DNA from 3 places in the Streptomyces sp. NPDC057137 genome. Region 1 is predicted to be linked to each of the others. Evidence: riboswitches for the same ligand, from Rfam matches in the RefSeq annotation. Region 1 holds a riboswitch; each other region holds the start of a gene.
The links. A riboswitch is a leader RNA that binds a small molecule or an ion and turns the genes downstream of it on or off. The one in region 1 is predicted to bind thiamine pyrophosphate.

Region 1 (10,300 bases):
TCGCGCGGTTCGCGCACGACCCCGCCGAGTGGACGGACATTCCGGCCGCCGCGCGCGAGAAGCTCGCCACGGAGCTGCTGCCCGACCTGATGTCCGTGGTCCGGCACATCTCCTGTGACGACGACACCACCCGTAAGACGCTGTGGCGGCTGCACGACGGCACGCTCGTCGAGTCCGTCCTGATGCGCTACCCGGACCGGGTCACCATGTGCATCTCCTCGCAGGCGGGCTGCGGCATGAACTGCCCGTTCTGCGCCACGGGGCAGGCGGGTCTCGACCGCAACCTGTCCACGGCCGAGATCGTGCACCAGATCGTGGACGGTATGCGCGCGCTGCGCGACGGCGAGGTCCCCGGCGGCCCCGCCCGGCTCTCCAACATCGTCTTCATGGGCATGGGCGAACCGCTCGCCAACTACCGCCGCGTCGTCGGGTCGATCCGTCGGCTGACCGACCCGGAGCCGGACGGTCTCGGCCTCTCGCAGCGCGGCATCACCGTCTCGACGGTGGGCCTGGTGCCCGCGATGCTGCGATTCGCCGACGAGGGCTTCAAGTGCCGCCTCGCCGTCTCGCTTCACGCGCCCGACGACGAACTGCGTGACACCCTCGTGCCGGTCAACACCCGCTGGAAGGTGCGGGAGGTGCTGGACGCCGCCTGGGAGTACGCCGAGAAGTCGGGGCGCCGGATCTCCATCGAGTACGCCATGATCCGCGACATCAACGACCAGGCGTGGCGGGGCGATCTGCTGGGGCGGCTGCTCAAGGGCAAGCGGGTGCACGTCAATCTGATCCCGCTCAACCCGACGCCCGGCTCCAAGTGGACCGCTTCACGCCCCGAGGACGAGAAGGCCTTCGTCGAGGCCATCGCGTCCCACGGGGTGCCCGTGACGGTGCGCGACACCCGCGGCCAGGAGATCGACGGAGCGTGCGGTCAGCTGGCGGCGACGGAGCGCTGAGCGCGGCGAAGGGGCCCCGTCGGGGCCCATGTACGCTGGGGTTCGAACGAATTACATATTCCGACAGGGGAGCGCCACAGCGCTGAGAGTGCGGCAGAGGCTCGAGAAGAGCCTCACGGTCGCAGACCCTCTGAACCTTGCCCAGGTCATTCTGGGTAGGAAGTTCGGTCATCACTCAAGCTGTTGCGCCCTGCCCTGCTCCGGTTCGCCGGCGCGGGGCAGGGCCGCGTCTTCTCCTGGACATCCCAGGAGGAATTCAGTGCGTACCACGAAGAAGATGGCGGTCGGCGCCGTCGCCGCCGCGCTGGGGGTCTCCACGCTCGCCGCGTGCGGCGGCGGATCCGAGGACTCCACGGCGTCGGACGGCGCGAAGTCCAAGAGCGTGACGCTCGTCGCCCACGACTCGTTCGCCGCCTCGGACTCCGTACTGAAGGAGTTCACCGAGCAGACGGGCTACACCGTCAAGGTGCTCAAGAGCGGCGAGGCCGGCGAGGCGCTCAACAAGGAGATCCTCACCAAGGGTTCGCCGCAGGGCGACGTCTTCTTCGGCGTCGACAACACCCTGCTCTCCCGTGCTCTCGACAACGGTCTGTTCACGCCGTACGAGGCGAAGGGACTCGACCAGGTCCGCGCCGACGTACGGCTCGACGACGCCAAGCACCGTGTCACCCCCGTCGACACCGGCGACATCTGCGTCAACTACGACAAGAAGTACTTCACCGACAAGAAACTGGCCCCGCCGCAGTCCTTCGCCGACCTGACGAAGCCCGCCTACAAGGACCTCCTCGTCGTCGAGAACGCCGAGCAGTCCTCACCGGGCCTCGGCTTCCTCCTCGGCACCGTCGCCGCGTACGGGGACGACGGCTGGCAGGACTACTGGAAGAAGCTCAAGGCCAACGGCGTCCAGGTCGTCGACAGCTGGGAACAGGCCTACAACGAGGACTTCTCCGGCTCGGCGGGCGGCAAGAAGGCGAAGGCGGAGCGTCCGCTCGTCGTCTCGTACGCGTCGAGCCCGCCTGTCGAGGTCCTGTACGCCGACCCGCAGCCCAAGGAAGCGCCTACCGGCGTCGCCGCGGGCACCTGCTTCCGCCAGATCGAGTTCGCCGGCCTGCTCCAGGGGGCGAAGAACGAGGCGGGCGGCAAGGCCCTGCTGGACTTCCTGGTGAGCAAGACCTTCCAGGAGGACATGCCGCTCAACATGTTCGTGAACCCGGTCGTCGACGGTGCGAAGCTGCCCGCGCTCTTCACCGACCACGGCGCCGTCGTCGACAACCCGGAGACGGTGGCGCCGGAGAAGATAGCCAAGAACCGTGACGAGTGGATCCAGTCGTGGTCCTCACTCGTCGTCAAGTAGGCGCGGAGGCCGCCCGGAAGGGCGAGAGGCCCACGGGTAAGGCTGCCGCCGCCGGTCCCGTCGTCCGACGACGGGACCGGGGAGCGGGGCGCGCGGCGCGCGTCGTACGGCGCCGGGGGAGCGCCGTACGGCTCTGCCTCATGGCCGTACCCGTCGCCTTCTTCGCGGTCTTCTTCGCCTACCCCGTCGCCGCGATCGTCGGCCGCGGGCTGAAGGCGGACGGCTCCTGGCACTGGGGCAGGTTCGGCGACGTGCTGAGCCGGCCCGACATCGGGCAGGTGCTCTGGTTCACGACGTGGCAGGCTGCGGTCTCCACCGCCCTCACCCTGCTGATCGCGCTCCCCGGTGCCTACGTCTTCGCCCGCTTCCAGTTCCCCGGCAAAGAGGTGCTGCGCGCCGTCGTGACCGTGCCGTTCGTCCTGCCGACCGTCGTTGTCGGCACGGCGTTCCTCGCCCTGCTGGGGCGCGGCGGGCTGCTCGACGAACTGTGGGGCGTGCGGGCGGACACGACGGTATGGGCGATCCTCCTCGCGCATGTCTTCTTCAACTACGCGGTGGTCGTCCGCACCGTGGGGGGCCTCTGGGCCCGCCTCGACCCACGTCAGGAAGAGGCCGCGCGAGTGCTCGGCGCCGGGCGGTTCGCGGCGTGGTGGCGCGTCACGCTGCCCGCGCTCGGCCCCGCCGTAGCCGCCGCGGCGCTGATGGTCTTTCTCTTCACCTTCACTTCCTTCGGCATCGTCCAGATCCTGGGCGGTCCGGCCTACTCCACGCTGGAGGTGGAGATCTACCGGCAGACCGCGCAGCTGCTCGATCTGCCCACCGCCGCCGTTCTGACGATGGTGCAGTTCGCCGCCGTCGGCGCGGTCCTGGCGCTGCACGCCTGGACCGTACGGAGGCGGGAGACCGCCCTGAAACTGGTCGACCCCGCGCAGACGGCGCGCAGGCCGCGCGGAGTCGGCCAGTGGGCGCTGCTCGCCGGGGTGCTCGGCACCGTCCTCCTTCTGATTCTGCTACCCCTCGGCGTGCTGATCGAGCGGTCGCTCGACGGCCCTGCCGGGTACGGCTTCGACTACTACCGGGCACTTCGTTCGGTGGAGGCGAGCGGCGGCACGTTCCTCGTACCGCCGCTGGAAGCGGTCTGGAACTCCCTGCGCTACGCCCTGGTGGCGACGGTCATCGCCCTGGTCGTGGGCGGGCTGGCGGCCGCCGCGCTCACCCGCAGGGCGGGGCGCCTCGTACGGGGCTTCGACGCGCTGCTGATGCTCCCGCTGGGCGTCTCCGCCGTGACCGTCGGCTTCGGGTTCCTGATCACGCTGGACAAGCCGCCCCTGGACCTGCGGGCGTCGTGGATCCTGGTGCCGCTCGCCCAGGCATTGGTGGGGGTCCCCTTCGTCGTACGGATCATGCTTCCCGTACTGCGCGCCGTGGACGGGCGGTTGCGCGAGGCCGCCGCCGTTCTCGGTGCTTCGCCGTTGCGTGTGTGGCGGGAGGTGGATCTGCCGATGGTGCGCCGAGCGGTGCTGGTGGCCGCCGGATTCGCCTTCGCCGTCTCGCTCGGCGAGTTCGGTGCCACGGTCTTCATCGCGCGACCGGACCGGCCGACACTGCCGGTCGCCGTCGCGCGGCTGCTGGGGCGGCCCGGTGATCTCAACTACGGGCAGGCGATGGCGCTGAGCACGGTGCTGATGGTGGTGTGCGCCGTCTCGCTGCTGGTGCTCGAACGTATCCGTACCGACCGTTCCGGAGAGTTCTGATGGCCCTGTTCGCTCTTGAGGACGTGACCGTACGGTTCGGGCGGCGTACGGCGCTCGACGCGGTGGATCTGGAGATGGCCGCGCACGAGATCGTCTGCGTGCTGGGACCGAGCGGCAGCGGCAAGTCCACCTTGCTGCGCGTCGTCGCCGGCCTGCAGCCGCCCGACTCCGGACGGGTGCTGCTGGAGGGCACCGACCAGGCGGGTGTACCGGTGCACCGGCGCGGCATCGGACTGATGTTCCAGGATCACCAGCTCTTTCCGCAGCGTGACGTCGGCGGCAACGTCGCCTTCGGACTGCGCATGCGCGGCGAACCGCGCGCCGAACAGCGGCGACGTGTCGCCGAGTTGCTCGACCTCGTCGGCCTGCCGGGCGCCGAGCGCCGCGCCGTCGCTACGCTGTCCGGCGGCGAGCAGCAGCGTGTGGCACTGGCGCGGGCGCTCGCCCCCCGGCCCCGGTTGCTCATGCTCGACGAACCGCTCGGCCAGCTCGACCGCAGTCTGCGCGAGCGCCTGGTCGTGGAACTGCGCGGCGTGTTCGCGCAGTTGGGCACGACGGTGCTGGCTGTCACACACGATCAGGGCGAGGCGTTCGCGCTCGCCGACCGGGTCGTGGTGATGCGCGACGGACACGTCGTCCAGACCGGCACACCGGTGGAGGTCTGGCAGCGCCCGGCCTCCGCGTTCGTGGCGCGCTTTCTGGGCTTCGACAACGTCGTGCCGGCCACGGTGCACGGCGACGTCGCCGATACGCCCTGGGGCAGGATCCCGGTGCCCGCCGACTCGCCCCAGGGCCCCCGCACGCTGCTGGTACGTCCTGCGGGAGTCCGGCTTGGCGCCCCCGAGTACGGACTTCGCTGCACCGTGGGCGCGCGCACCTTCCGCGGCAGCCACGTCGCCGTCCTGCTGCGCCCCACGGACGGGCCGGAGGTGGAGGCGGAGTGCGGCCTCCGCGACGTGCCCGACGAGGGCGCGACGGTCGGGGTCTCCTTCGCCGCCGAGGACGTGGTGGTCCTCGACGAAAGAGAGCCGGAGTCGGCCGACGCCGAAGAGAGCACAGCTCCGACAGGCGACAACGGGGCGGACTGACGAGGTGTCACCCGGCACGTACGCCAGGTCGGTCAGCCCGAGAGCCGGGCCAGGGCCTCGGGAGCCTCGGTCACCGAGTCGACGAGCGCGATGCGCGATTCCATTGAGCGCTCCCGGGCCAACGACGTGAGCAGCGGCCAGGCAGGCAGCCGCTCCGTCCAGTGCGCGCGGTCGACCAGGACCATGGGCGTCGGTTCGCCGCGCGACTCGTAGTAGTTCGGCGTCGCGTTGTCGAAGACTTCCTGGACGGTGCCCGCGGCGCCGGGCAGGAAGATGACGCCGGCGTTGCAGCGGGCGAGCAGGCCGTCCTCGCGGGTCGCGTTGGCGAAGTACTTCGCGATGTGGCCGGCGAAGGCGTTCGGCGGTTCGTGGCCGTAGAACCAGGTGGGGATGCCCACAGAGCCGTCGCCGCCGGGCCAGCGGCCCCGTATCTCGAAAGCGGCGCGCGCCCAGTCGGAGATCGACGGGCTGAACGACGGTGTCTTGGCGAGGATTTCGAGGGCCTCGTCCAGCATTTCGTCGGGATGCGGGGCGGCGTAGGCGCCGAGGTTGGCCGCCTCCATGGCGCCGGGGCCGCCGCCGGTCGCGACCGTCAGCCCCGTACGGGCCAGTTCGCGGCCGAGACGCGCCGCCCCCGCGTACGCGTCGGTGCCCCGTGCCATGGCGTGGCCGCCCATCACGCCGACGACCCGTGCGCCGACGAGGAGTTCGTCCAGAGCGTCCGAGATCGCGTCGTCGTGGACCGACCTCAGCATCGAGGCGAGGATGTCGCCGTCGGCCTTGGTGCGCTGGAACCACTCGTAGGCGAGCGCGTCCGGCGTCGCCTCGTACCCACCCGCGTCCAGCCCCTCGAAAAGCTGCTCGGGGGAATAGAGCAGGCCCCGGTACGGGTCGAAGGGAAGGTGCGGGACGGGCGGGAAGACCAGGGCCCCGTCCGCCCGTATCTTCGCTGCGGCGTCCGGTGCCATCGGGCAGCCGAGGAAGACGGTTTCGGAGGTGTCGGTGGACAGCAGGGCGAGCGTACGGCCCGTCAGGTCGACCGACTGGACGCGGAAGCCGCTGAGCGTCCCGCCCAGGATCACCTGGTCGAACTCGTCGAGGGTCTCGATCTCGCGGTCCAGGCCGTCCGCCCGGTGCTCCCAGGGGCCCTGGGGGCCTTGCGCCGCTGCCTGTTGCGCTTCATGTCCGTCGTGTCCTTCGCCGTACGCCATGCGGACACGATAGGCCCCTCGTACGGGAGGGGAACGCGGGTCCGGGAAGCGGGCCGGTTCAGCCGGTGAGCGGTACGGCGGCGAGTGCGGCGATCACCCACGTCAGCGGCCCGAAGACGGCGAGCAGCGCGCCCGCCCGCAGCGCGGCGGCCGTGCGCAGGAGACCCGTGGGGGCGCCCACCCGCACCAACGCCGCCGTCGTGTCGGTGCGGGCGCGTTTGGCCTCCAGGACCGCCGTCAGCAGCGTCGCGACGGTGCAGCCCACGACGAGCGTGGCGCCGAGGCCGGTGAGCGGTCCGAACGGACGCGGGTCACCGGGGCCGTACAGCGCCGCGGCGGCGAAGCCGCCGGCGACCACCGCGCAGACCACGCCCAGCGGACGGCCGATCCGTACCGCCTCGTCCATCAGGACGCGCCCCGCGAGCAGCCGGGTCGCGCCGGGCCGAAGCATCTGGAGGAGCCGGCCGCAGAGGTGCGCGATACCGGGGCCCGCCAGGGCCAGGCCGAGCGCAGTCAGCGACCAGCCGGCCAGGACACCCGCCGGGCTGCCCTCGAAGCGTCCCGGCAGCGGCAGCGGCGCTCCCGAGCCGCCCCGGCTCGCGTACGTCTCGACGGCGAGCCCGGCCGCGGTGAGAGCCACGCCCCAAGGCAGCCCCGACGGGGCGGGCTTGGGCGTCGCGGGCCGCTCGGGATCGGCGTCGTCGACCGGCCCCGCCTTGCGCGGACGCAGGGCGAGTCCGGTGGCCACGGTGGCGAGGACCGGTACGACGGCGAGCAGCGTGAGTACGGCGGCCAACGGCAACGGCTGTCCGGCGCCGAGGAGATCGGACGCGGCGCCGTCGAACGGCAGCCCCGTGAGGTCACCACGCAGGTGAAGGAAGAACAACAGCGCCACCACGCTGCCCAGCGTGCAGGACAGGGTGGTCGACGCGGCGGCCAGGGCGGTGAGCTGGGCCGGGCCCAGGCCGACCGCCGAGAGACCGGGGCGCGGCCGCGTACTGGGGTCCGTGCGGGCCACGGCGACGGCGAACTGCACCGTGGCGGCGAGCGGGAGCACGCACCACAGCAGGCGTAGCAGCGATCCCTCGGGGTGGTTCATGGCCCAGCCCAGCGTGCACAGCAGGAGGAAGCCGACGCCCGCCGACGCCGCGGCGACGAGCAGTCTGCGCAGCAGGACGAGGAGCTGGCTGCCACGGGCTAGACGGAGAGCGAGCACGCTGCCTGACCTTCCGCCTCGGCCGGTCGCAGGGCGCTCACACGGCGGCCGTCCACGAGTACGACGGTGCGGTCGGCGAGGGTCGCGACCTCGTCGTCAAGGGTGGCGAGTACGACAGTGATGCGATGCGAGCGCGCCGCTGTCGTGAGGGTGCGCAGGACCTGTGCGCGATCGGCGGCGTACAACGGCGCCGTCGGCTCGTCGGCGAAGAGTACGGCGGGCGTGCTGACCAGGGCGCGGGCGACGGCGACGCGCTGGCGCTGCGACTGGAGCAGGGCGTGCGGACGCTTGCGGGCGCACATGCCGATGTCGAGCCGCTCCAGCCACTCCACGGCCGCGGCCTTCGCCGCACGGCGGGAGGAGCCGCGCAGCAGCAGCGGCAGGGCGACGTTCTCCCACGCGTTGAGTTCCGGGACCAGGACCGGATCGGAGTCGATCCAGCCGAAACGGTCGCGCCGGAGCCGTTCACGCAGCGCCGACGGCATCGTGTGCACGGCGGTGCTGTTGAACCAGACCTCGCCCTTCTCCGGGACGAGCTGGCCCGCGAGACAGCGCAACAGGGTCGTCTTGCCGCTGCCGCGCGCGCCGCTGACGGCGAGGATCTCGCCCTCGCGCACACCGAGCGAGACGCCGCTGAGCGCGGGCGAGCCGTTGTGCGAGTGGTGCAGGGAACGCGCCCAGAGCACGTCGTTGTCCGGCGGGGCAACCATGGCGTACACCTCGGTTCGGATCGGGCTCGGTTCCGAGCTGACGTACCGCGCCCCGTCCGGGGGGAACGAGAGCGAAGCCGATCGGTCACTGCACCGTAAAGATCCATAACGAGGTGTGCGGACAGCACGCGGCCCGGGTGCCCCCTTTGCACTCGAACGGGGGCACCCGGGCCGTCTGCGGCTGGGCGGGGTGGGGCTAGGAGGCGGCGTACGGCTCCACGTACGCGCCGTCCCCCGCCCCGTACGGTGCGGTGATCAGAGCTTCGTCCAGGCCTCGGTCAGGACGGTGCGCAGGATCTGCTCGATCTCGTTGAACGTCGACTGGTCGGAGATCAGCGGCGGCGCGAGCTGTACGACCGGGTCGCCGCGGTCGTCGGCGCGGCAGTACAGCCCGCTGTCGTACAGGGCCTTGGAGAGGAAGCCGTACAGGACGCGCTCCGTCTCCTCGTCCGTGAACGACTCCTTGGTGGCCTTGTCCTTGACCAGCTCGATGCCGTAGAAGAAGCCGTTGCCCCGTACGTCGCCGACTATCGGCAGGTCGTGGAGCTTGCGCAGCGTCGAGAAGAACGCGTCCTCGTTGTCCAGCACATGCTGGTTCAGACCCTCGCGCTCGAAGATGTCGAGGTTGGCGAGACCGACGGCCGCGGAGACCGGGTGGCCGCCGAAGGTGTAGCCGTGCAGGAAGGTGTTGGCACCTTTGTAGAAGGGCTCGGCGAGGCGGTCGGAGATGATGCAGGCGCCGATCGGTGAGTAGCCCGACGTCATGCCCTTGGCGCAGGTGATCATGTCCGGCACGTAGCCGAACTTGTCGCAGCCGAACATCGTGCCGAGCCGGCCGAAGGCGCAGATGACCTCGTCCGAGACGAGCAGCACGTCGTACTGGTCGCAGATCTCGCGAACCCGCTGGAAGTAGCCCGGCGGGGGCGGGAAACAGCCGCCCGCGTTCTGCACCGGCTCCAGGAAGACGGCGGCGACCGTGTCCGCGCCCTCGAAGAGGATCTCCTGCTCGATCTGGTCGGCGGCCCAGCGGCCGAAGGCCTCCGGGTCGTCGCCGTAGTGCGGGGCGCGGTAGATGTTGGTGTTCGGCACCTTGCGGGCGCCGGGCACCAGCGGCTCGAACGGGGCCTTCAGAGCGGGCAGTCCGGTGATGGACAGCGCCCCCTGCGGCGTGCCGTGATAAGCGACGGCGCGTGAGATGACCTTGTACTTGGTGGGCTTGCCCGTCAGCTTGAAGTACTGCTTGGCGAGCTTCCAGGCGGTCTCGACCGCCTCGCCGCCGCCGGTGGTGAAGAAGACCTTGTTGAGGTCCCCGGGCGCGTAGTGGGCCAGCCGCTCGGCCAGCTCGATCGCCTTCGGGTGGGCGTAGGACCACACGGGGAAGAAGGCGAGTTCCTGAGCCTGCTTGTAGGCGGTCTCGGCCAACTCGTGGCGCCCGTGGCCCGCGTTGACGACGAACAGGCCGGAGAGGCCGTCCAGGTAACGCTTGCCCTTGTCGTCGTAGATGTAGGTGCCCTCACCACGCACGATGGTGGGCACGGGTGCGTTCTCGTACGACGACATGCGGGTGAAATGCATCCACAGGTGGTCGTAAGCGGTTTTGGAGAGGTCCTTGCTCACGGCTATCGGGTTCCCCACATGTAGGTCTGCTTCTTCAACTTGAGGTAGACGAAGCTCTCGGTGGAGCGCACGCCGGGGAGCGCGCGGATCCGTTTGTTGATGACGTCCAGCAGGTGGTCGTCGTCCTCGCAGACGACCTCCACCATCAGGTCGAAGGAGCCCGCGGTCATCACCACGTACTCGCACTCGTCCATCTCCGTCAGCGCGTCGGCCACGGAGTCGAGGTCGCCCTCGATGTTGATGCCGACCATCGCCTGGCGCCGGAAGCCGACGGTCAGCGGGTCGGTCACGGCCACGATCTGCATGACCCCCTGGTCGAGCAGCTTCTGGACGCGCTGGCGTACGGCTGCCTCGGAGAGGCCCACGGCCTTGCCGATCGCGGCGTAGGGGCGTCGGC
Region 2 (10,300 bases), on a different contig from region 1:
TGGCCGACAGCCCCGCCGCGCCCGCCGTCGCCGAATGGGCGGACTTCCGCGAGACCGCGCACGCGCACGCGATCGGCCAGTGTCTGCTGAGCCAGCTCGACGAGGACGCCCGCCGGGACCATCTGGACCGGCACCCCGTGGGCCCGCTCACCCCCTTCTCGGTCGCCGACCGGCGCACACTGCTGTCACGCCTCGCCGCCATGGGCCGTACGGGACCGGTGTTCGAGCGGCAGGAGTACGTGCTCGGCCAGGTCTGCGCCGCCGTACCGATCAGGGCCGGGTCGACGGTCGCGGCGCTCGCGACGTCCGTGCCGCTGCATCAGGAGGAAAGACTGCTTCCCGCTGTCGAACGGCTATGCAAAGAGATCGGAAACATGATCGGCTCGCTGGAATTCTCTATCAGTATCTGAAATATCACTCCTTGTGATCTGTTACTGCGTGCTGGACGATTAAGAAGAGGATCAAGGGGCATCAATACCGGACGTTTCACCCCTCAAACCCCCGAAATCACTCTGAATTTCTTACTCTCCGTAACTTTCCGTCATCCACTGCGGGGTACATGATGCGCGAGTTGGTTCAGGCCGAAGTCCTGATGAGTTTCCTGGTCTCCGAAGAGCTCTCATTCCGAATTCCCGTGGAACTCCGTTACGAGACGACGGACCCCTACGCGGTGCGAATGACGTTCCATCTGCCCGGCGACGCCCCGGTCACCTGGGCCTTCGGCCGCGAGCTGCTGGTCGACGGCATCAACGAACCCAGCGGCGACGGCGACGTGTACATCTCGCCGACCGAGCCCGAAGAACTCTCCGACGTCCACATCCGACTGCAGGTCGGCACCGAGCACGCCCTGTTCCGGGTCAGCGCACCGCCGCTGGTCGCCTTCCTCGACCGCACGGACCGGCTGGTCCCGCTCGGCCAGGAGATGGCCCTCGGGGACTTCGAGACCAACCTGGAGGAGACGCTCGGCCGCATCCTCGCGGAGGAGAACGCGGGCTGAGCGCCCGCCCCCGGCGCCTGCCCCCGAAGGGCTGGAGGGCTACGCCTTACGGCGCCGCCCACCTCCGCCGCGCGCCCGCAGACCCCGGAACGGCGCCCCGACAGACGCCTTCGACAGCGGTCCCGAGGATGCTCCCGACGGCCCGCCCGAGGGTGCCCCCGACGGCGCCCCCGTCGCGGTCTCCGTCGCCGATCCCCCCGACGCCCCCGGCCGGTCCGCCGACACCACCAGTGCCGCCAGCGCCGTGGTCACCGGCACCGACGCGACCAGACCGATCGACCCCACCAGGGTCCGTACGATCTCCTCGGCCACCAGCTCGCTGTTGGCCACCGTCCCCACACTCGACTCCGCGATCGTGAAGAGCAGCAGCAGCGGCAACGCCGCGCCCGCGTAGGCCAGTACGAGCGTGTTGACCACCGACGCGATGTGGTCGCGGCCGATCCGGATCCCCGCCCGGTAGAGCGCGCGGGGCCCCATGGTCGGATCCGCCTGACGCAGCTCCCACACCGCCGAGGTCTGGGTGACCGTCACATCGTCGAGCACGCCGAGCGATCCGATGATGATGCCCGCCAGCAGCAGACCGCTCATGTCGATCTCCGGATACAGACCGTGGATCAGTCCGGTGTTGTCGTCCGTGTTGCCCGTCAGACTCGCCCAGCCGATGAACAGCGAGCCCAGCAGCCCGATCAGCAGCAGCGAGATCAGCGTGCCGAGGACGGCCACCGACGTACGGGCCGTCAGACCGTGGCACAGATACAGCGCGATCAGCATGATGGCGCTCGCGCCGACGACCGCGACGATCAGCGGATTCGAGCCCTGGAGAATCGCCGGCAGGATGAACAGCGTCAGTACGGCGAACGAGATGACGAGCGCGACCAGCGCCATCAGCCCGCGCAGCCGGCCCACCACGATCACCGCGAGCGCGAAGATCCCGGCCAGCAGCGCCATCGGCATCGTGCGGTCCACGTCCGTGACCGAGTACTGCAGATCACGCGGCGCGTCGGGCGCGTAGGCGACGACGACGCCCTGTTTCACGTGAAACTGCCGGGGCGCGTCCGGCTGGACGACCTCGACGAACGTACGCCCCTTGTCCTTGCCGCTCGTCACCTCGACCGTCGCCTTCACACAGTCCCCGGTCTGCGCGCGCTGTGCCGCACGACCCTCCGGCGTCGACGTGTCGCCCGTCGGCGGGACCTGAGCGGCGTTCACGTCCTTGCAGTCGATCTGCTCGATCTTCACCACCCGGCCCTGCTCGGTCTGCCGGTCGAAGCCGACACCGGTGCGTTCGTGCGCCGGGGCGCCACCGGGCCAGAGCACGACGAGTCCGACAACGACGGCCGTCGCGAAGGGAATCAGCACCGCGGCGATGACCTTGCGCAGATGCTTGGAGACCGGCGCGGCCGGCCCGTGGCTGTGCGAGTGGCCATGCGTATCGGGTGTCTGCTGGGGTGAGGTCACCGACCGATCATCGCAAGAACGACGGAGGCCCCCTGTTCAGCACGCCCGACATCGCGTTAGCGTGGTGGTGCCTTTACACACGCGGGAGCTCGGAGCACCGGGCTGAGAGGACGCTGACTGTGGAGTTCCGGGGTTTCCCCGGATCCCTGAGCTGCGTCGACCGCCGAACCTGTTACCGGGTAATGCCGGCGTAGGGAGTAGGTCTCCATGACCGTTCAGGACACACACACGTCTGCCGCGCGATCCATCGGCTGGCACAAGGGGTACGTGGAAGGTTCACGCCCCGACCTCCGGGTGCCGGTCCGTCAGGTGCATCTCACCAACGGCAACGACGTAACGCTGTACGACACGTCGGGGCCGTACACCGACCCCACCGTCGAAACCGACGTACGGCGCGGGCTCGCACCGCTCCGGGAGAACTGGATCATCGGCCGCGGCGACACCGAGGAGTACGCGGGCCGCCCCGTCCGCCCCGAGGACGACGGCCTCAAGCACACCTCGCCCCGCGGCGGCCTCCTCCGGAGCGGAGCGACTGATCTACGGGGCCTCGACGCCGTCTTCCCCGGCCGCCCGCGCCAGCCGCGCCGGGGCCGCGACGGGCAGGCGGTGACCCAACTCGCGTACGCCCGGCGGGGCGACATCACTCCGGAGATGGAGTACGTCGCCATCCGGGAGAACGTGGCGCCCGAGGTCGTACGCGAGGAGATCGCGGCCGGCCGCGCCGTGCTGCCCGCCAACGTCAACCACCCCGAGATCGAGCCGATGATCATCGGCAAGCGGTTCCTGGTGAAGGTCAACGCCAACATCGGCAACTCCGCGGTCACTTCCTCCATCGAGGAGGAGGTGGACAAGATGACCTGGGCCACCAAGTGGGGCGCCGACACGGTCATGGACCTCTCCACCGGCCGCAACATCCACACCACCCGCGAGTGGGTGCTGCGCAACTCCCCCGTCCCCATCGGCACCGTGCCGCTCTACCAGGCGCTGGAGAAGGTCGACGGCAAGGCCGAGGAGCTGACCTGGGAGATCTACAAGGACACCGTCGTCGAACAGGCCGAGCAGGGCGTCGACTACATGACCGTCCACGCGGGCGTGCTGCTGCGCTACGTGCCGCTGACGGCCCGCCGCAAGACCGGCATCGTCTCGCGCGGCGGCTCGATCATGGCGGCGTGGTGCCTGGCGCACCACCGGGAGTCGTTCCTGTACGAGAACTTCGAGGAGCTGTGCGACATCCTCGCGGCGTACGACGTGACGTACTCCCTCGGTGACGGCCTGCGCCCCGGCTCGATCGCCGACGCCAACGACGAGGCGCAGTTCGCCGAGCTGCGGACGCTGGGCGAGCTGAACACCATCGCCAAGCGGCACAACGTGCAGACCATGATCGAGGGCCCCGGCCATGTCCCGATGCACAAGATCAAGGAGAACATCGACCTCCAGCAGGAGATCTGCGAGGAGGCGCCGTTCTACACGCTCGGCCCGCTGACGACGGACGTCGCCCCGGCGTACGACCACATCACCTCCGGCATCGGCGCCGCGATGATCGCCTGGTGGGGCACGGCGATGCTCTGCTACGTGACCCCCAAGGAGCACCTGGGCCTGCCGAACCGCGACGACGTGAAGACCGGCGTCATCACGTACAAGATCGCGGCGCACGCGGCGGATCTGGCCAAGGGGCATCCGGGGGCACAGGAGTGGGACGACGCGCTGTCGGACGCGCGGTTCGAGTTCCGCTGGGAGGACCAGTTCAATCTGGCGCTCGACCCGGACACGGCGCGGGAGTTCCACGACGAGACACTGCCCGCCGAGCCGGCGAAGACCGCGCACTTCTGCTCGATGTGCGGGCCGAAATTCTGTTCGATGAAGATCTCGCACGACATCCGGCGTGACCACGGCGGTTCGCAGGACGAGATCGAGGCGGGCATGGCGGCCAAGTCGAAGGAGTTCGCGGCGAGCGGCAACCGGGTCTATCTGCCGCTGGCGGACTGACCGGACGTATCGCATGGCGGAGAGGCCCCCGACCGGTCCCGGTCGGGGGCCTTCGTCGTGCCGTGCTCGTGCCGTGCCGTGCTCCGTAGGTCGTAGTCGGGACTCCCACCAAAGTGGTGGTTGGGGCCGTGAAAGGTGGGGACGGGCCGGAATCCCTTGTACCGGGACATGGGATACGTATCGGATGAGTCCCGTAGACGGCAGGCGGCAGAGCGCTCCACCGACATTCCCACCGTCCCGAGGGATTGACCGCATTGGCCACAGAAGCCGGCACCGGACAACCAACGCCCGCCCCCATCCCATCGGCATCGGCACCGCCGTCACCGGCGCCGCCGCACTCCGGACTGCTGCTCGGGATCCTGTCGTTGGCCGCCTTCATGGCCGGGCTCGATCTCTTCATCGTGAACGTCGGCTTCGACGCCATCGGCCGTGAGTTCGACGGCGCGTCGCTCGCGGACCTCTCCTGGGTCCTCAACGCCTACGCGATCGTCTTCGCCGCACTCCTGGTGCCCCTGGGACGGCTGTCCGACCGCTACGGCCGCAAGGCCGGATTCCTTCTCGGCGTAGCCCTCTTCACCCTGGCGTCCGCCGCCTGCGCCGTCTCGACGTCGCTGTGGCAGCTGGTCGCCTTCCGGGTGCTCCAGGCGGTCGGCGCCGCGGCGCTGACCCCCGCCAGCCTCGGTCTGCTGCTCTCGGCCTTCCCGCCGGACCGGCGGGCCGGCGCCGTACGGATCTGGTCGGCGAGCGCGGCGCTCGCGGCGGCGGCCGGGCCGGTCTTCGGCGGGCTGCTCGTCAGCGCGTCATGGCGGTGGATCTTCCTGGTGAACATCCCCATCGGCGTCCTCGCCCTGGTCGTGGCCGTACGTATCGTCCCCGACTCCAAGGAGGCGACGGTGACCCGGCTGCCCGATCTGCCGGGAGCCGCCCTGCTGACGGGTTCGATCGGGCTGCTGGCACTCGGCCTGGTGAAGATCAACGACTGGTCCGCGGTCCGGACGTCCGCCGTGCTGGCCGGCGCGGTCCTCGGGACCGCGGTGTTCTGGTTCCGGTCGCTGCGCCACGCCTCCCCGGTGATCGAACCGGCGCTGCTCCGGGTACGGGCCTTCGTCTGGTCCAACGTGACGGCGATCGCCTTCAGCGCGGCGTTCGCCGCGAACCTGCTCACCGCGATCCTGTGGATGCAGCAGGTGTGGCAGTACTCCGCGCTGCGTACGGGACTCGGGATCGCCCCGGGCCCGCTGATGGTCCCGCTGGCCGCGATCGTCGCCGCGAAGCTGGCGGCACGCGTCCCGGCGGGCCGGATGGTCGCCATCGGCTGTCTGCTGTGCACCGCCGGAGTGGTGCTGATGGCGGTGAGCATCGATCAGAGCCCGCACTACGCGAGCGAGTTGCTGCCCGGCTGGCTGGTGGGCGGCGTCGGGGTGGGCCTCGCGCTCCCCACGATCCTCGCGACCGCGACGACCGACCTGCCGGCCGCCCGGTTCTCCACGGGCAGCGCGGTGGTCAACATGAGCCGGCAGATCGGCAGCGTGCTGGGAATCAGCCTGCTGGTCGCGATCCTCGGCACTCCGCTCACCTACGACGCGACCCATGAGGCGTTCGTCCACGCCTGGATCGCGATCGGAATCTTCATGATGCTCGGCGCCGCGACCGCGTTCGGCATGACCTCGCGTCCTGCCGCCCGTGGCTCCCGGGCGCCGGCGAGCACGTAACCATCTCCTTCGAGAGGAAACGTCATGAGTACCAGCATCAATCTCGGCACGGGCGCCAACGGCGTCCTGGGCACCGACGGCCTCGTGAGTACGAGCAAGACGCGCGTCGTCTTCGTCGACTGTCTGCCCGCGCTCGCCCTCGGCCCGCAGCTCTCCCTCGCCCGCTTCGGCGAGATCGGCCTCGACCGGGCCACCCCCGACACCTTCGAGCGCTATCTGAACGACCTCGAACCGGGCACCGACGTGGCCGTCGCCTTCATCGGCGGCAGCGGCTCCTCGGCACCGGCGGCGGTCCGGAGCCTGCGCGGCATGCGCGGCTTCGCCAAGACCCGGGTGTACGTGGTCGGCGAAGGCGCCGGCGGCCAAGTACCCGGCTGGGCCGAGGTGCACGACGTCGAGGACATCATCGCCCCGGCCTCCTTCGACGGGTTCGGATTCGCCGACACCGTGGAGATAGGCATGCGGGCCCACGGCTCGCTGATCCTCGACCCGCTCTACACCGACTTCTACCTCGACATGACGTGGAACAAGATCTTCGACTGGTTCGAGACCACCCGCTGGGACTGGCGTGAGCTGGAACTCGACAAGCTCAACCCCGAGCTGATGAGCGCCGAGGAGGTCGACTTCCTCACCGAGGCGGCGATCATCGAATTCGGCACCCTGCCGGGCGCGCACAACTTCCTGCGCGAGTGGGAGGGCGAGACCAGCTTCTCGTCCTGGGCGCTCAGCTGGGGCGCCGAGGAGGCGCGGCACTCGCTCGTACAGGCGCGCTGCCTGGAGAAGCTGGGCGTCAAGGTCCGCTCCAAGCACGCGCTGTACAAGCGCGAGCCGTACCCGATGGGCGACACCCGCGTCGGCACCCTGATGATGAACATCATCTCCGAGGCACGCGCCGCCGAGCTCTATCGCGCGCTCGCCGCCGAGACCAAGGAGCCCGTGGTCCGGGGCATCTGGAAGCTCCTCGGCCGTGACGAGTCCCGGCACGCCCGCGCGTTCTACGTCTTCACGCAGGAGCTGTGCGACGGCAACCGGGAGAGCCAGATCGCCGCGCTCAAGATGGCGTACGTCTGGCTGGCCGACCGCAGCGACGGACTCAAGCACCCGGCCGGGCACTTCTACCCGCACTCGACGTCCGCGAAGGGCGTCCGGCGTATCGAGACGATCCAGGCGGGCGCCACCGACGCGGCCGACGGCAAGGTGCTGTCGATGGTGCGACGGCTGGTCGAGGACGACTCGATCGAGTCGTCGAAGGACGTCAAGCGCAAGCTCCGCTCGCTCATCTGACCGGCGCCGACAGCGACAGTCACGACCTGAGGAGCGGGGTTTGCCCGAGTCAGCGTTCACCACAGACAGTGCCGGCGAGGCGGCGGCCGAGACGGCCAACTGCTTCGGCTGCGCCCCGCACAATCCCATCGGACTGCGGCTGGTCTTCGAGGAGGAAGGCAACGGATTCGGCACCCGGATCAAGCTCGGCGCCGACTACGAGTCGTTCCCCGGTGTCATCCACGGGGGGATCGTGGCCGCGATCCTGGACGAGACGCTGGCCCAGGCCGTGTACCGGTCCGACCGGATCTCCGCCTTCACCACCGGCCTGCGCATCCGCTACGGCAGGCCCATGGAGACCGGCGCCGAGTACACGGCGCACGCCGAGATCACCAAGCGCGACGCGCTGTCGGTACGTGCCTCCGGGGAGATCCGGCTGCCGGGCGGCGATCTCGTGGCCGCCGCCGACGGCACGTTCCACCTGCTCACGGACGAAGTGCTCGGCACGTACGGCACACGACTGCCGACCGGACTCGTCGACGCGCTCCGGGCCTCCAACAGGACCACCACACAGGGGGATTGACCACACATGGACACCACCGACACCGCAGTCACCACCGACACCACCGCTGACAGCGCGGTCACCACCGACACCGCGGTCACCGACGAAGCCGTCCGCGAGAAGATCCGTCAGATCGTCGCCGACGAACTCGACATACCCGCCGCCGGTCTGACGCCCGACCAGCACTTCCGCTCCCTCCCCAACGTCGACTCGATGCGCGTGCTCCAGATCGTCCTCACCACCGAGAAGGCGTTCGACATCGAGATAGAGGACGAGGTCACCTTCCGGGTCCAGACGATCGGGGAGTTCCAGGGCGTGGTGGAGGACCTGTGCCGGCAGAAGACCTCGGCGTGAGCCTGGTCGACGCGCTCGCCGCCGTCGCCGCCCGCGGAACAGGCCACGGTATGCGCCTGTTCCGCGGGGACGAGGAGGCCGAGCGCGTCACCTTCGGCCAGCTCCACGCCGAGGCCGGGCAGCTGGCCTGCGGACTGCTGGAGCGCGGCGTCGTACGGGGGGAGCGGGTCGCCGTCGCGCTCCCCACCTCGATCGACTTCGCCCGCGCGTTCTTCGGCGTGCTCGCCGCCGGCGCGGTGCCCGTGCCCGTACCGCCGCCGGTGCGCTTCGCCTCGCTCGACATCCATCTGAAGCGGATCGTGCTCGTGATGCGCCAGTCGAAGGTGCGCGTCGTGCTCTCCGACAAGATGCTGGGCGGGCTGCTGGAGCCGGCGCTCGGCGGCGCCGACGGTGAGTTCCAGATCCTCGACGTGGCGCTGACGCGCGCGACCTCGCCGGTGTACGTGGACGTGGCGGCCGGTGATCCGGCGCTCGTCCAGTACACCTCGGGCACCAGCGAGAGCCCGAAGGGCGTCGTACTGAGCCACGCCAACCTGCTCGCGAACGTCGATTCCATCGCCGGGGGGCTGGGAATCGACGACACGGACGTGAGCTGCAACTGGCTGCCGCTCTTCCACGACATGGGCCTGATCGGCGCGTTCCTCGCGCCGGCGCTGACCGACGCCGAGACGTATCTGCTGCCGCCCGAGGACTTCCTCCGGGACCCAGGCCGATGGCTGCGGATCATCAGCCGGTACGGGGTGACCGCGACGACGGCGCCCAACTCCGGCTATCTGTACGCCCTGCGGCGGGTCCCGGCCGAGCGCGTGCCCGAACTCGATCTGTCCCGCTGGCGGTTCGCGCTCAACGGGGCGGAGCTGATCGACCCCGACACGCTGCGCCGGTTCTCGGCGCACTTCGCGCCGGCGGGCTTCCGCGCCGATGCCTTCCTGCCGGTGTACGGCCTGGCGGAGGGCAGCCTCGCGGTGACGTTCGCGCCGACGGGCCGGGCGGTGCGCGGTACGTGGGTACGGCGCGACGCGCTCTCGCGGGGCGTGGTGGAGCCCGTGCCGGAAGGCACCGACAGCACCGACAGCACCGACAGCACTCACGGCGGCCGGGAGATCGTCTCGGTCGGCCTCCCGGTGGCGAACACCGAGGTCAGGCTGGTCGACGAGGCCGGTACGCCGCTGACCGACGCCTCGCTGGTCGGCGAGATCCAGATCCGCGGCGACTCGGTGACGCGTGGCTACGAGGACAACGAGGAGGCGACCCGGGCCACCGTCCACGCCGGTGGCTGGGTGTCCACCGGCGATCTGGGCTTCCGGCAGGACGGCGAACTGTTCATCGCCGGGCGGAAGAAGGAGGTGATCATCGTCTTCGGCCAGAACTACTACGCGAGCGACATCGAGTCCGTCGCGGGCCGGGTCACCGGGGTCGCGAACGGCGCGGTCCTCGCGGCGGGAGTGGCGTTCCCCGACGGTGAGGGACTGGTGCTCGTCGCGGAGACCAAGGAGTCCGTGGCGGCGGCCCGCGAGGAGTTGATCGCCCGGCTGCGGTACGCCGTGTCGGACTCGCTCGGCCTCACGCCGCGCGACATCGTTCTCGTACGCCGGGGGCGGCTCCCGCGTACCTCCAGCGGAAAGCTTCAACGGCACGGCGTGGAGGAGGTGTTGGCAGCGGCCGGCGCCGACCCCGTAACGCGGACGGACGAACAGAAGGTGACCTCATGAGCGCGGACCCCACTCCCGAACTCACGGCGACGCAGCGCGAGGAGCTGCTGCGCCGCTCATGGATGGCCACCGACGGGCTCTGGTACTACCAGACCGCGCTGTCGGGCGGCATCGACGGCGCGAACGAGGCCAACATCGCGGTGGTGCGCGAGTTCGGGCGCCAGGAGATGGTGCGGCTGATGCGCGGTCTCGGCATCGAGAAGGTCGAGACCGTCGAGCAGTACCGCCGGCTGTTCCAGGCGGCGGTTGACCTCTA
Region 3 (10,300 bases), on a different contig from region 1:
GTCGAAGGACCGGGTGATGACCCCGGGCGCGAGGCCGGCCTTCCTCAGGGCGTCCTTGGCGTCGGCCAGCGACTTACCGGCCAGGTCGGGGACCCGCACGATCTCCGGGCCGCGTGAGATGACGAGGGTCACCGAACCGTTGCCCCGTATCCGCGAGCGGGGCTCGGGGTCGGTGCGCATGACCGTGCCGCGCTCGAACGTCTCGCTGAAGTCGTGTCCCACCTTCGCGTCCAGGCCGGCGTCGCCCAGGCGCTTCTTCGCGACCTGCTCGGTCTGCCCGAGGAGCGAGGGGACGCGGGTGAACTGCCCCGAGTTGATGTACCAGACACCGACGCCCACACCGAGCACCAGCAGCGCGGCCACCACGATCGTGAGAACGCCTCTGCGGGGTCGGTGGCCGCCGCGCCCGCCGCGGCGGCGCGCCGGCGGCTGATGGGGCGGCGCGGGCGGTCCCGGCGGCGGCATCGTGAGCCGGCTGGTGCGGCGGACGCCGTCTCCCGAGGAGGCGGCCGACGAGCCGGGCGTATCGGACCCGTCGGACGCCGCGTGGGGGCGGACGCGGCGCGGAATCACGCTCGTACGGTCGTCGGAGCCGTCGCCGAGACTGCTGGCGGAAGCGCTGTCGGAGGCGTCGTGCGAGGCGACGGAGGCGAGAGAGGCGTTACGGGAGCGCCCGGCCCCGCTGTCGGCGGTGCCGCCGTGGCTGTCCTGGGACGGCTCCGACGCGGTGCCGACGCCCGTGCCGCCGGAGGCTCCCGCGCCGTTCGTGCCGGGAGCGCGGTCCTGCGGCCCGGCGTCGGCCGGCGCGGTCCTCGTCGAGGCCGTCGTGGCCTGCGGCGGCACCGCGTCCAGCTGCGCGTCGTCGAGCGCCGCGCGCGTCCGACGGGTCAGCGCGAGGAGCGCCACCGCGTCCTCGGGGCGGATCTCCGGATTGCGGGCGGTGGCCGCCGCGACCAGCTCGTCCAGGTCGATCGCCATCCCGGGCACCGCGGCGGACGGCGCGGGCACGTCTTCGTTCAGATGGAGGTAGAGCACCTGCGCGGGGGTGTCGCCGCCGTGCGGCTTGGCGCCGGTCAGCATCTCGTGCAGGACGACACCGCACGCGTACACGTCGACGCGGGTGTCGGACGTGCCGTACTCGATCTGCTCCGGTGCCAGATACGAGACCGTGCCGAGGATCGTGCCCGTGGTGTTCGTGACCGAGCCGACGGCCCGTACGAGACCGAAGTCGGCGACCTTCACCCGGCCGTCGTCCCCTATCAGCACGTTCTCCGGCTTGATGTCCCGGTGGATGAAACCGGCCCGGTGGGCCGCGCCCAGCGCGGCCAGCATCGGCTCCAGGATGTCGAGCGCGGCACGCGGCTGGAGAGCGCCCCGCTCGCGCAGGACGTCCCGCAGCGTGCAGCCCTCGACGTACTCCATCGCCAGATAGACGTACGCGCCCTCGGCGCCCTGGTCGAAGACCCCGACCACGTTCGGATGCGCCAGCCGCGCCACGGACTTGGCCTCGCGGATGAAGCGCTCCACGAAGACGGCGTCGGTCGCCAGGGCCGGGTGCATCACCTTCAGGGCCAGGACCCGGTCCAGCCGGGTGTCGACGGCCCGGTAGACCGTCGCCATGCCGCCGACGGCGATGCGCGCGTCGACGCGGTAACGGCCGTCGAGCACTTGCCCGACGAGAGGGTCCTTGAGCGTCGTATCCACCCGGCCGAGTCTACGAGCCGCCACCGACACTCCCGCAGCCCCGGGTCAGGCCTGACACGCCACTGGGGCCGTCTTGTGACAGCACGCACACCACATCGCGGCAAACGGCCGCCGGCCCCCTGAGACCGCCGTCAGAACGCCGGCCGCTCCGGGTCCAGCCGCGCCAGCCCCTCCGTAGGAGACGAGGCTTCGGCGAAGTGCCGGCGCGGGATGCGGCCCGCGCGGTGGGCCAGCCGGCCCGCCTCGACCGCGTGCCGCATCGCCTCGGCCATCAGGACGGGCTCCTGCGCGCGGGTGACCGCCGACGCCAGCATGACGGCCGCGCAGCCCAGCTCCATGGCGAGCGCGGCGTCCGACGCCGTACCGGCCCCGGCGTCCAGGATGACCGGCACGCGCGCGTGCTCGGTGATCAGCTGGAAGTTGTGCGGGTTACGGATGCCCAGACCCGACCCGATCGGGGAGCCGAGCGGCATGATCGCCGCGCAGCCCACGTCCTCCAGCTTCCTGGCGAGCACCGGATCGTCGTTCGTGTACGGCAGGACGGTGAAGCCGTCGTCCACCAACGTCTCGGCGGCGTCGAGCAGTTCGATCGGGTCCGGCAGCAACGTCCGTTCGTCGGCCACCACTTCGAGCTTGATCCAGTCGGTGCCCAGCGCCTCCCGCGCGAGACGGGCGGTGAGGACAGCCTCGCCCGCGGTGAAGCAGCCCGCCGTGTTCGGCAGGACCCGGATGCCCAGCCGGTCGAGCACGGACAGGACGGAGCCGTGCACGGTGGGGTCCAGCCGGCGCATGGCGACGGTGGTGAGTTCGGTGCCCGACGCGATCAGGGACCGTTCCAGTACGTCGAGGCTGGGCGCGCCGCCCGTACCCATGATGAGGCGGGAGTCGAGGACGGAGTCGCCGATGACGAGCCGGTCGTCGGACATCGGGCTCAGCCTCCTTGGACGGCGGTGAGGACTTCGACGCGGTCGCCGTCGGACAGGGTGGTGGCCGACCAGCGCCCGCGCGGGACGACGGTCTCGTTGAGCGCGGCGGCGACGCCCGACGGGGCGGGCGTGAGGGTCGCGACGAGGACGTCGAGGGTGACGGGGCCGGCGAGGACCCGGGCCTCACCGTTCACCGAGACGGTCACGGATCCCCGCGCGGACGAATGCGTGGTGTCGGTCATGCGTGCTGCTCCTGACCTACGGAGACGGCGGGGGAGAAGCCCGGCGAGGAGCCGGGCGCGAAGCCGGGGGAGAAGCGGCCCGGTGTGAAGGGCCGCGCGTCGTCGGGCAGTTCGCCCGTCGTGAGCACGGTCGCCATCACCTGACCGGTGACGGGCGTCAGAAGCACCCCGTTGCGGTGGTGCCCGGTCGCCAGATGAAGCCCCGGCAGGGCGGTCGGCCCGAGCAGCGGGGCGTTGTCCGGCGAGGTCGGCCGCAGCCCGGCACGGGTCTCGGTGAGCGGCAGTTCGGTGATGCCGGGAAGGAGTTCGTGGGCGTCGCGCAGCAGTTCGTACACCCCGCCCGCCGTCACCGTCGTGTCCCAGCCGAGTTCCTCGCTCGTGGCGCCCACGACCAGCTCGCCGTTCTCGCGCGGCACCAGATAGATGTGGCTGCCGCGGACCTCGGCCCGCAGCGTCCTGGACAGGAACGGCGCGTACGGGCGTGGCACCGTCAGCCGCAGAACCTGGCCCTTCACGGGGCGTACCGGTGGCAGGACGTCGTCCGGCACGCCCGCGAGCTGCCCGCTGAGGCTGCCCCCGGCGATGACGACCTGGTCGGCGCCGAGTTCGGCGCCGCCGCCGACGGCGACCCCGGCGGCCCGGTCCCGGACCACCCGCAGACGCTCGGCCCAGGCCCGGTGGAAGACCACCCCCGCCCGCTCACAGGCCGTCACCAGGGCGGCCGCGAGCCGGCGCGGGTCGATCTGATGGTCGCCGTCGACCCGCAGACCCCCGCGCACCCCCGGGGCGAGCATCGGCTCCAGCCGCCGGCACTCGCGGCCGGTGAGCCACTCCGACTCCAGACCCGACCTCCTTTGGAGGGCATGGAGTTCACGCAGCTGCGCCCGGTCGTCGGTGTCGAGGGCGACCGCGAGCGTGCCGCAGACGCGGTAGCCGGTGTCCTGGCCGGAGACCGACTCCAACTCGGCGACGAAGTCGGGGTAGAGCCCCGCGGAGGCGATGTTCAGCCCCAGCAGGGTCTGTTCGCCGTGGTCGAGTTCGCTGACGGCGGCGAGCATTCCGGCGGCGACCTGCGCGGCGCCGCCGCCCGGCTCCGGATCGACGACGGTGACGCCGAGTCCGCGCTGCGCCGCCCGCCAGGCGGTGACGAGGCCGATGATCCCGCCCCCGACGACGAGGACGTCGGTATGAGATGACCGCATGGGCGTCCAGCTCCTCCCTTCGCCGGCATGACCCGGATCAGGTTCGTACGGTCGGAGGCCGTGTCAGCCTCCCTCTCAGCCCGCTGCGTGCGGGCTCCCGCGAGGTGTGAAGTCTCTTGTTCGCTACTGCCGATAAGTGCTTCGGGAGTCAGCGTAACCCCCTGTCCCCGCGCCCTGTAAGGGAGTCGTCGTCCCGGCCGGGTCCTTAAGGTGATCGGGTGAGCGAGCAGCGGAAGCAGACGGACGAGCGGCGCACCGTCGTCGTCGGCGCGGGTATGGCGGGTGTGCAGACCGCCGTGGCACTGCGCGAACTGGGCCACGACGGCCCCGTCACCCTCATCGGCGCCGAGCGGCACCAGCCCTACGACCGGCCCCCGCTCTCGAAGGCCGTCCTCCTGGGGACGGCGGAGAGTTCGGCCTTCGACGTGGACTTCGAAGCGCTCTCCGTGGAACTGCGGCTGGGTCTCGAAGTGACCGGTGTGCGTCCCGGGGACCGGGAGTTGGACACGGAGGCGGGGCCGGTTCCGTACGACGTGCTCGTCATCGCCACCGGCGCCGAGCCGATCACACTGCCGGGCGCCGAGGGCGTGCCCGGTGTCCATCTGCTGCGCACCCTGGACGACGCGGCGCGGCTGCGCCCCGTCCTGGACCGCGGGCGGCACATCGTCGTGGTCGGCGCGGGCTGGATCGGCGCCGAGTTCACCACCGCGGCCAGGGAGGCCGACTGCGCGGTGACCGTCGTCGAGGCCGCGGGCCGTCCCCTCGCCGGCGCCCTGCCCGCCGAGGTCGCCACTCCGATGGCGCACTGGTACGCGGAGAGCGGCGCCGAACTCCTCACCCACGCGCGCGTGGCAGCCGTGGAACCCGGCACGGTGGTCCTCGCCGACGGCCGCGAGCTGGCGGCGGACGCGGTGGTCGTGGGCATCGGCGCCAGACCCGCCACGGCCTGGCTGGCGGGCTCCGGCATCGTGACGGGCCCCGAGGGCGCCGTCACGGCCGACGACCGGCTGCGCGCCTCACAGCCCGGCGTGTACGCGGTCGGGGACTGTGCCTCGTTCCCCTCGGCCCGCTACGGCGAGCGGCTGATGGTGCACCACTGGGACAACGCGCTCCAGGGGCCACGTACGGTCGCCGCCGACATCGTCGGGGAGTCGCACGAGCCGTACGACCCGGTCCCGTACTTCTGGTCCGAGCAGTTCGGCCGCTTCGTGCAGTACGCGGGCCATCACGCGCGGGCCGACACCCTGCTGTGGCGCGGCGACCCGGCGAGCGCCGCCTGGTCGGTCCTCTGGCTGCGTGACGGGGCGCTGGTGGCGCTGCTGGCCGTCGGCAGGCCGCGCGATCTGGCGCAGGGCCGCAAGCTCGTCGCGTCGGGCGCCCGGATCGACACGGAGCGTGCCGCCGACCCCGCCGTACCGCTCAAACTGACGGCCCTCTGACCCGGCTCGGCTTCCGACTGTCAGTCCGGGATGGCAGGCTTGTCCTGTGACTGAGATTGACGCAAAGATCGATGCTCTCGTCCCTGCCTGGCTCCACCTGCCCGATATCGCCGAAATGCTCGATATCGAGGTGACGCGTGTACGCCAGCTCGTCAAGGAAGGCACGCTGATCGCCGTGCGCCGCGGTGAGAACCGCGCGCTCCAGGTGCCGGCCGCCTTCATCGACGGCGACAAGGTGGTCAAGGGCCTCGCGGGGACCCTGACGCTCCTGAGGGACGACAGCTTCACCGACGAAGAGATGCTCGAGTGGCTCTTCACTCCCGACCCGTCCCTGCCGGGCACGCCCGCGCAGGCCCTCAGCGAGAATCGCGGTACGGAGGTGAAGCGCCGCGCACAGGCGCTCGCCGTCTGAGCCCTGTCCGGCCGTGGGCGGGGCGGGGCCCCGGGCGCGCACCGCCGGGCCCCACCCCCAGATACGACAGATACCGATCTCGATCCGACGGGGGAGACCCGCATGCCCGCAGCGCCCGGTGCGCCCAGCGCACTCGATCTGCTGTCCGACGCCCGGCTCTATCTGTGCACGGACGCGCGGAAGCGGCAGGGGGATCTCCCCGAGTTCCTGGACGCCGTCCTCACCTCCGGTGTGGACATCGTGCAGCTGCGTGACAAGGGCATGGAGGCGGCCGAGGAGCTGGAGCACCTCCAGGTCTTCGCCGACGCCTGCCGGCGCCACGGCAAGCTCCTCGCCGTGAACGACCGGGCCGACGTGGCGCACGCCATCGGCGCGGACGTGCTGCACCTGGGCCAGGGCGACCTGCCCGTCTCCGCCGCCCGCGCCATCCTCGGTACGGACCTGCTGATCGGCCGCTCCACACACTCCGAGGCCGAGGCGATGGCGGCGGCCGGCGAGCCCGGCGTGGACTACTTCTGCACCGGGCCCTGCTGGCCCACCCCCACCAAGCCCGGCCGGCCCGCCCCGGGCCTCGACCTCGTGCGGTACGCCGCGTCGCTGGCCACCCGGCGCCCGTGGTTCGCGATCGGCGGGATCGACGCGGGCAACCTCGACGAGGTGCTGGACGCCGGGGCCCGCCGGGTCGTGGTCGTCCGGGCCCTCACGGAGGCGGACGATCCGGCCACGGCGGCCGCCGGCCTCGCGAAGCGTGTCCGCGACCGGGTCGCCTGACGTCCCGGGCGTCCTCGCCGGCCCCGGCCGGAGTCCGTACCGCATGTCCGTACCGCATGTCCGTACCGCCCGAAGGATGGGCGGGGATGGTGTGAAACGGACAAAATCTCTTGCTCTGGTTGGGTGATCGCCACACCCCTCGATAACCTTTCGGTATGGCCCTCGGAGCAGCTTCGATCAGGACGGATCACGCCCGTACGGTGCGTGACCTGCTCGCGACCGGCGAGTTGTCGTATTCGTTCGAATTCTGGGCGCCCAAGACGGCGAAGGGCGAGCGGAACCTCTGGAACGCGCTGCGCCGGATCGAGGCCGTCGCCCCGAACTTCGTCTCGGTGACCTACGGCGCGGGCGGCTCCACCCGCGCGGGCACGGTCAAGGCGACCCAGCGCATCGCCTCCGACACCACGCTCGTCCCGGTCGCCCACCTCACCGCCGTGGACCACTCGGTGGCCCAGCTGCGCAACATGATCGGCCAGTACGCGGATGCCGGGATCAGGAACATCCTCGCCGTGCGCGGCGACCCGCCCGGCGACCCGAGGGGCGAGTGGGTCAAGCACCCCGAGGGCGTGGAGTACGCGGCCGATCTGGTCCGGCTGATCAAGGAGTCCGGCGACTTCTGCGTCGGCGTCGCGGCCTTCCCCGAGATGCACCCGCGCTCCACCGAATGGGAGAGCGACGTCCGGCACTTCGTGGCCAAGTGCCGCGCGGGCGCCGACTACGCGATCACCCAGATGTTCTTCGACCCCGAGGACTATCTGCGGCTGCGCGACAAGGTGTCGGCCGCCGGCTGCGACACTCCGATCATCCCGGAGATCATGCCGATCACGAACGTCCGGCAGCTGGAGCGCTTCTCGCAGCTCAGCAACGCGGTCCTGCCCCCGGCGCTGAAAGAACGGATCCTCTCCGTCAAGGACGATCCCGCCGCTGTACGCTCCATCGGTATCGAGTACGCGACGGAGTTCTGCGCGACGCTGCGCGCGGAGGGTGTCCCCGGACTCCACTTCATTACACTCAACAACTCCACGGCGACGCTCGAAATTTACAAGAATCTCGGACTGCACGAGCAGTCGTGACCGGTCGTACCCGCCCCGCGCCGGGGCGGTGACCGCAGGAGAGGGGCGGGCATGGGCTGGACGGTCCTCTACATCGCGTTCGGCATCGTCGCGCTGTGGCTGCTGGGCGAAGTACTCCTCCAGTACAAGGCGCGGCTCCGTTGGCGACTTCTCGCCTTCACGGGTTTCGTCGGCGTGGTGCTGGGTGTCCTGCTCGCCTCCGTCCTGGTCATCGCGGTCGGCGCGATCGCGTTCGCGGTCGGCCAGACCTATGTGACGCTGTCGTTCCGGCGCGGCTTCTCCACCGGCTGGGCGATCGGCGGCAGCCCCGGCGCGAGCCGCCGCCGCAGGGCCGGCGCCGGTGAGGCCGAGACACGCGAACCGAGCCTGGAAGTCTCGGACTTGGAGTACCAGCCCGTCGCGGCCGTTCCCGAGGACCTCGCGGGTCCTGTCCCCGACGAGCCCCCGTACGCCGCGTCCGTCTACGAGCCGGAGCCGATGCCCGACGAGACCGGGCAGTACGGCGTGTACAGCGACGCCGCCTACCAGGCGACCCAGTACGGCAACTACGACCCGTACGCCGGTTACGACACATCCACGGGCCAGGACTCCTACGCCGGCCAGGGCCAAGGCCAGGACCAGCACGCGTACGGCGCGACCGACGCCTACGGTGCCACGGACCCCTACGCGAGCCAGGGCCAGGACGTGTACGGCGCGCAGGACGGCTACGCCGGTCAGCAGGACGCGTACGCGGGCCAGGGCGGCCAGTACGACTACGGCACCGGCCAGCAGCAGTACGCCGCCTACACCGACCCGTACAGCGGCGCGACCACCGACGGCGACTCCTACGGCTCGTACGACAGTTACGGCGGCCAGCAGCAGTACGCGGACCCCTACGCCGACCCGAACGGTCAGACCGGCCAGCCGGTGTACGGCGCGGACACGCCCCCCGGCGGCGTCTGGGTCCCGCAGCAGCGCGAGGGCGAGAACGTCCCCCCGATGCCGCAGCAGGAGCCCCGGAGCTACGGCTACGACCCCAACCAGGACGAGCAGCAGTACCGCTACTGACCGCTCCTGACGGTCGCTCAACTCCCGCCATGTGTTCGCGAGTTCACCCGGCCGCGCCGTGGCTCAGCGCGAGCCGCGGAAGTCCGCCCCCTCGACGATCAGCCCGGCGACCAGCGCCCCGGACATCCCCGCGTGCGCCAGCCCACCGCCCGGGTGCGCCTCGCCGCCGACGAGATGGAGACCGGGCAGCCGCGTGGTGTTCGCCGGACGCAGCAGCCGGCCACCGGCGCCCGCCAGCGACGGCGCGGGCACCGAACCGCCCCGCGCCCCGGTCGTGGCCGCCGTGTCGGCCGGCGTACGGATCTCCCGCCGGCACAGCCGCTCCCGCAGCTCGGGCACGGCGGCGCAGGCCGCCTCCACCAGCACATCGGCGTAGCGCTCACGCAGCCCGGCGTCCGTCCAGTCCACCGGGCCGTGCGGTGCGACGGTCGCCGTGAGGGTGACCGCCTCGTGCCCGTCGTCCGGACGCGTCGTCGGGTCGTCGGGCCGCAGCACCGTGACCGTGGGCCGCTCCGCCGTCCGCCCCGAGAACACGGCGCCGGCCTCGTCGCCCCGGGCGGGGGAGTGGACCACCGTACGGTGCGCCGTGCCGTCCGGCCTGCCGCCACGGAGGGCCAGCAACACTGTGAACCTGCCCGGGACCGACGGCGTCCCGACACCCGCGCCCCCGCCCCCGCCCCTGGGCCGTACGTCGCCGTCCCGCCACAGTTCCTCGCCCACCAGGGCGGCGGGAGCCGTGCCCGCCACCACGTGGTCCGCCTCGACGACCGTGGCGGCGCCGACGGACGGCCCCGGCGCCAGCTCGACACCGGCCGCGCGGCCGTCCTTCTCGACGATCCGGGTCACATCGGCGTGGAAGACGAACTCCACCCTGCGCGCCAGGCACCGCTCGTACACCGCGTGCGCCAGCGCCCGCATCCCGCCCTGTACGTACCAGCTGCCGAAGGTCTGCTCCATGTACGGCAGCAGCGCGGCGCCCGCCGGGGTGTGCCGCGGATCGAGTCCGTACGACAGGGCGTACCCCTCGAACAGCGCGGCCAGCCGAGGATCGCCCAGCTCCTGGGCCCCCACCTCGGCGACGGTGCCCGCCAGCCGGGGCCCGCGCAGCAGCCTCCGCTGCCGCACGGCCGGATACGGATCGCGCCCCAGCACCTGCCAGTCGTCGCGCAGCGGCTCCTCCAACAGAGGCCGCCGCGACCGGTCCCAGGCGTCCCGCGCCCGGCCGAGGAAGTCGCCCCACCGCTCGCCCGCGCCGCCGCCGAGCGCGGCGTCCAGGGCCGCGACGACACCGGCGCGCGACGCGTTGGGCAGGGACACGTCGGTGCCGTCGGGGAAGACATGCCGGCTCGCCGGGTCGACCTGGGTCATCCGCACGCACTCTTCGAGCGGCTTCTTGCCGGTCTTGACGAACAGATCCCGGTAGACGGCGGGCAGATGCAGCAGCGTGGGCCCCGTGTCGTACGCGAACCCGTCCCGCTCGAACC

Region 2: it holds a riboswitch for thiamine pyrophosphate, as region 1 does, so the genes downstream of both, thiC (phosphomethylpyrimidine synthase ThiC) here and ACFT9I_RS17195 (thiamine ABC transporter substrate binding subunit) in region 1, are expected to answer to the same signal.
Region 3: it holds a riboswitch for thiamine pyrophosphate, as region 1 does, so the genes downstream of both, thiO (glycine oxidase ThiO) here and ACFT9I_RS17195 (thiamine ABC transporter substrate binding subunit) in region 1, are expected to answer to the same signal.

The regions. Positions count from the first base shown of each region.
Region 1 covers NZ_JBHUUW010000018.1:33,581-43,880, forward strand. Annotated here, with positions in the region: gene rlmN (23S rRNA (adenine(2503)-C(2))-methyltransferase RlmN) at 1-953, shown strand, start outside; TPP riboswitch at 1,009-1,133, shown strand; gene ACFT9I_RS17195 (thiamine ABC transporter substrate binding subunit) at 1,213-2,307, shown strand; gene ACFT9I_RS17200 (ABC transporter permease) at 2,448-4,061, shown strand; gene ACFT9I_RS17205 (ABC transporter ATP-binding protein) at 4,067-5,149, shown strand; gene ACFT9I_RS17210 (LOG family protein) at 5,182-6,360, opposite strand; gene ACFT9I_RS17215 (hypothetical protein) at 6,419-7,576, opposite strand; gene ACFT9I_RS17220 (ABC transporter ATP-binding protein) at 7,558-8,286, opposite strand; gene ACFT9I_RS17225 (aspartate aminotransferase family protein) at 8,542-9,921, opposite strand; gene ACFT9I_RS17230 (Lrp/AsnC family transcriptional regulator) at 9,906-10,300, opposite strand, start outside.
Region 2 covers NZ_JBHUUW010000007.1:170,611-180,910, forward strand. Annotated here, with positions in the region: gene ACFT9I_RS09030 (IclR family transcriptional regulator) at 1-410, shown strand, start outside; gene ACFT9I_RS09035 (SsgA family sporulation/cell division regulator) at 563-997, shown strand; gene ACFT9I_RS09040 (YibE/F family protein) at 1,037-2,455, opposite strand; TPP riboswitch at 2,527-2,669, shown strand; gene thiC (phosphomethylpyrimidine synthase ThiC) at 2,663-4,441, shown strand; gene ACFT9I_RS09050 (MFS transporter) at 4,696-6,153, shown strand; gene ACFT9I_RS09055 (ferritin-like domain-containing protein) at 6,178-7,437, shown strand; gene ACFT9I_RS09060 (PaaI family thioesterase) at 7,478-7,999, shown strand; gene ACFT9I_RS09065 (acyl carrier protein) at 8,006-8,332, shown strand; gene ACFT9I_RS09070 (fatty acyl-AMP ligase) at 8,308-10,044, shown strand; gene ACFT9I_RS09075 (hypothetical protein) at 10,041-10,300, shown strand, end outside.
Region 3 covers NZ_JBHUUW010000106.1:6,885-17,184, forward strand. Annotated here, with positions in the region: gene ACFT9I_RS38505 (PASTA domain-containing protein) at 1-1,704, opposite strand, end outside; gene ACFT9I_RS38510 (thiazole synthase) at 1,836-2,630, opposite strand; gene thiS (sulfur carrier protein ThiS) at 2,636-2,872, opposite strand; gene thiO (glycine oxidase ThiO) at 2,869-4,074, opposite strand; TPP riboswitch at 4,071-4,185, opposite strand; gene ACFT9I_RS38525 (NAD(P)/FAD-dependent oxidoreductase) at 4,350-5,513, shown strand; gene ACFT9I_RS38530 (Rv2175c family DNA-binding protein) at 5,560-5,925, shown strand; gene thiE (thiamine phosphate synthase) at 6,028-6,696, shown strand; gene metF (methylenetetrahydrofolate reductase [NAD(P)H]) at 6,852-7,769, shown strand; gene ACFT9I_RS38545 (hypothetical protein) at 7,821-8,816, shown strand; gene ACFT9I_RS38550 (phytoene desaturase family protein) at 8,880-10,300, opposite strand, start outside.